One region of the Cupriavidus sp. 05L411 genome, then DNA from elsewhere that is predicted to be linked to it. Evidence: riboswitches for the same ligand, from Rfam matches in the RefSeq annotation. Region 1 holds a riboswitch; the other holds the start of a gene.

Region 1 (2,198 bases):
ATATCTCGCGCAGCACGGCAAACCCGCCGCTGGCTCCGCCTTCGCGGGCCACGATCTTGTCGTCTATCAGGCAAACTGGACCGGGAATCGATCGCCGACGCTTGCTGGCGAACCGATACACGCGGGGYGCATCGTATCGACCTTCAATTCCAGCCTCGTGCTGCGTACCGCGGTAAAGGCCGGCCTCGGCATCGGTGAACTTCCTATCCATCTGGCTGAACACGACGGCCTCGTGCAGATATGGCCGGAACCCGCCCGTGGGGCGGTCTACGAAATCTGGCTCGTCACGCATCAAGACCTTCGGCATACCGCGCGCATCACAGCAATGATTGACGGCATCGTCGCCGCGTTCGAATATCACACAGCCCACACAAATCAGTCACGCACGACGTAGCTGCGGCTGCTGCGTGGATGCAGGTGGCCAACTTGTCAGGAGATGCGAAATGACCAGCAAGAACACGATCTGTCTGTGGTACGAAGGTGGCGCCGTTGACGCCGCAAACTTCTATGCGCAGACGTTCCCCGACAGCGCTGTCGGCGCCGTCCACCGCGCACCGGGCGACTATCCTGGCGGCAAACAGGGCGATGTCCTGACGGTTGAGTTCACCGTCGTCGGCATCCCCTGCCTTGGGCTGAACGGCGGCCCGTATTTCAAGCACAACGAGGCATTCTCTTTTCAAATCGCGACGGACGACCAGGCCGAAACCGACCGCTTGTGGAACGCAATCATCGGCAAYGGCGGCCAGGAAAGCGCATGCGGCTGGTGCAAGGACCGCTGGGGCTTGTCATGGCAGATCACCCCGCGCGCCCTCACCGCGGCAATATCCGACCCCGATCCTGCTGTGGCCAGGCGCGCGTTTGACGCGATGATGACCATGAAAAAGATCGACATCGCCGCGATAGAAGCAGCACGGCTGGGCCAAAACCTATCCGCAAGTTGAAGGAGCGTGTCCCCGGCGTTGCCAATGATTCTTCCCGTAGCCTAAAGCATTTTCTCCTGTGCTATGATTTCTGCACTCATGTGACTGGCGCATACAGATAGGGCACTATCGGGGAGCGTGAGGTTGCTAGCCGCCGCGCGCCTGGGCATACCTACTATCCTTGGAGATGGGTTATGCCTGATTTTGCACAGTTGCTCATGTTTGCTCTTGTGGCGTTGGGAATGGTTTTAACGCCGGGGCCGAACATGATTTATCTAATTTCCCGCTCAATTTGCCAAGGTAGACGCGCGGGCCTCATTTCATTGGGCGGCGTTGCTCTGGGCTTTGTGTTCTACATGCTCTGTGCGGCATTCGGAATTACGGCTTTCGTATTTGCGGTACCTTACGCATACGACACGCTTCGCCTTGGCGGCGCTTTGTACCTTCTATATCTTGCCTGGCAAGCAGTCAAACCGGGCGGACGGTCCGCGTTTGCCGTTCGCGACCTGCCTGTCGATACCCCAAGAAAGCTCTTCAGCATGGGGTTTATCACCAACCTGGCGAATCCAAAAATCGCCGTCATGTATCTGTCTCTGCTTCCCCAATTTATTACGGAAGGACATGGCAGTGTTCTTACCCAATCGCTGGCGCTCGGCAGCGTTCAGATTTCGATCAGCCTCGCTGTGAATGCACTAATCATCGTGACGGCCGGATCGATATCTACCTTCCTGTCAGGACGCCCGCAGTGGCTATTGGTGCAGCGCTGGCTGATGGGAAGCGTTCTGACAGGCCTGGCGGTGCGGATGGCATACGAATCCAAGAAATAGCAACACCCTGCCAATACGCCGGCGCAACAGCCGGCGGCCGGCAGCCAACGTCCGTGGCTTACGTCAAAACAGGACGCGCAAAGGGTAAGGTTGTCATCAAGATCCGATAGAAGGCGCATGCCCGATCGTTTCCTCGCAGGGATAGCGGCGCCTGCTCAGTCGTCTATGCCGCCTATGTCGTCGACGCCAATTCTTGCACCCGTTGAAGCTCGAGGACCTTGACTCGGTGCTGGATAAACCCCGACGCCTGAGGCCCCGTCAAAACAACGCCTTCTGACCCGTCACCAGCGTCTCGAACGCATCGCCCAGGAAGGGCAGGATGGCGTCGGCCACCGGCTGCAGCTGGCGCGTGAGATAGTGGTCGTAGTCGATGGGCGAGCGCCGGGTTTCCAGCGGCTCGGGGCCGGCCACCGTCATCACATAGCTGATCCAGCCGCCGTTCTGGTATTGC
Region 2 (2,198 bases), on a different contig from region 1:
CGCGACTGCCTTGCCGGCGATCACGTGCATCAGGGGGCCGCCCTGGATGCCGGGGAAGATGGCCGAGTTGATGGCCTTCTCATGCTCGGCCTTCATCAGGATCACGCCACCGCGCGGGCCGCGCAGGCTCTTGTGGGTGGTGGTGGTGACGAAGTCGGCGTGCGGCACCGGGTTGGGGTACTCGCCGGCGGCGATCAGGCCGGCGTAGTGGGCCATGTCGACCATGAACAGGGCGCCGATGGACTTGGCCACCTTGGAGATGCGTTCGAAGTCGATGCGCAGGGCGAAGGCCGAGGCGCCGGCGATGATCAGCTTGGGCTTCTTTTCCTGCGCCAGCTTTTCCAGTGCGTCGTAGTCGATGTCTTCGTTGGCGTCCAGGCCGTAGCTGACCACGTTGAACCATTTGCCGCTCATGTTGAGCGCCATGCCGTGGGTCAGGTGGCCGCCTTCGGCCAGGCTCATGCCCATGATGGTGTCACCCGGCTTCAGGGCGGCGAAGAACACGCCCTGGTTGGCCTGCGAGCCGGAATTGGGCTGCACGTTGGCGGCTTCGGCGCCGAACAGTTGCTTGACGCGGTCGATGGCCAGCTGCTCCACGACGTCGACGTACTCGCAGCCACCGTAGTAGCGCTTGCCGGGATAGCCTTCGGCGTACTTGTTGGTCAGTTGCGAGCCTTGCGCGGCCATCACGGCCGGCGAGGTGTAGTTTTCCGAGGCGATCAGCTCGATGTGCTCTTCCTGGCGCTGGTCTTCCTTCTGGATGGCGGCAAAAAGCTCGGGGTCGATCTGGTCGATCGTATAGCGGCTGCGTTCGAACATGGCGAAAACTCGTCTGAAAAAAGGGGAATTCCGAATGGCTTCGGGGTAGGGCGCGCGGGGAAGGCACAGGCGACCGGCGCTGGACGCGTTAGCTATCCGGCGCAGGGCGCACCCTGCTTCCCATTCGCTGCCCAGGCGAGCGGCAGGCGCTTGAAACATCGCGCCAGAGAACTTTGCGCTTCCTCGTGGTAGTGCCCACTGACTTCGCCAGTCGCGCAAGATGGAATGGTTGGCGGCAGTTTAACGCGAGGCGCTGGCTCGCTGCAAGACGGTGCTGCGGAGCCAAAGACCGAAAGTCAATGCCTTGTCCGTCAGGTAATGTAATTGTTGTAATGTCGGGCAAGGGTTTACACCGGGTCGGGCCGGCTGCCGTTACAATCGCGGCCATGAGCAACAATGTGTGGGCCTTGCGGGTGTACTGGGAAGACACCGACGCGGGCGGCGTAGTGTTCTACGCCAATTACCTCAAGTTCTTCGAGCGCGCCCGTACTGAGTGGCTGCGCTCGCTAGGCATCGAGCAGCAAGCGCTGGCCGATGAGACCGGCGTCGTCTTCATCGTCAGAAGCACGGCGGTGGACTACAATGCCCCCGCCCGTCTGGACGACTTGCTTGAGATCCGGACACAGATTGAACGGGTTGGCCCGGCATCGGTCCAATTCGCCCAAGAAGCCTGGCGTGGTGAGCAATTGCTGGCTACTGGCGCCATCCGGGTTGGGTGTGTTGATCGTAGCACATTTCGCCCGACTCCCATTCCCGCCCCCGTCCTTGCAACCATCAAGACCGCTCGATGAATCCCGTGACCGTCACGCAAGACCTGTCGATCATTTCACTGGTGCTGCACGCCAGTGTGCTGGCACAGGCCGTCATGGCCCTGCTGCTGGTGATGTCCCTGTTCTCGTGGACATATATCTTCCGCAAGCATTTCTCCCTGCGCGCCGCGCGGACCCAGACCGAGGGGTTCGAGCGCGATTTCTGGGCCGGCGGCGACCTGCAGGCCCTGTATCAGAGCGCAGCCAACAATCGTCACAACACAGGCGCGCTGGAACGGATCTTTGAATCCGGCATGGGCGAGTACCTGAAGGCGCGCGAGCGCAACAATGACGCCGGCGCACTGCTCGATGCCGCGCGGCGTGCGATGCGCGCGGCCTATCAGCGTGAGATGGATGTGATGGAATCGCATCTTCCGTTCCTGGCATCGGTGGGTTCGGTCAGCCCGTACATTGGCTTGTTCGGCACCGTATGGGGGATCATGAACGCCTTCCGTGGCTTGTCAAATGTGCAGCAGGCAACGCTTGCGGCCGTGGCGCCCGGCATTGCGGAGGCGCTGGTCGCCACCGCTATCGGCCTGTTCGCGGCGATTCCGGCGGTCATTGCCTACA

What was found. A riboswitch is a leader RNA that binds a small molecule or an ion and turns the genes downstream of it on or off. The one in region 1 is predicted to bind ZMP and ZTP.
Region 2: another riboswitch for ZMP and ZTP. It lies ahead of glyA (serine hydroxymethyltransferase); the one in region 1 lies ahead of AC1DQR_RS05570 (LysE family translocator).

What each region holds. Positions count from the first base shown of each region.
Region 1 covers NZ_JBFTOQ010000004.1:11,632-13,829, reverse strand. Annotated here, with positions in the region: gene AC1DQR_RS05580 (LysR family transcriptional regulator) at 1-394, shown strand, start outside; gene AC1DQR_RS05575 (VOC family protein) at 444-941, shown strand; ZMP/ZTP riboswitch at 1,012-1,095, shown strand; gene AC1DQR_RS05570 (LysE family translocator) at 1,115-1,747, shown strand; gene AC1DQR_RS05565 (DNA polymerase II) at 2,006-2,198, opposite strand, start outside.
Region 2 covers NZ_JBFTOQ010000002.1:234,812-237,009, reverse strand. Annotated here, with positions in the region: gene glyA (serine hydroxymethyltransferase) at 1-819, opposite strand, end outside; ZMP/ZTP riboswitch at 942-1,044, opposite strand; gene ybgC (tol-pal system-associated acyl-CoA thioesterase) at 1,206-1,610, shown strand; gene tolQ (protein TolQ) at 1,607-2,198, shown strand, end outside.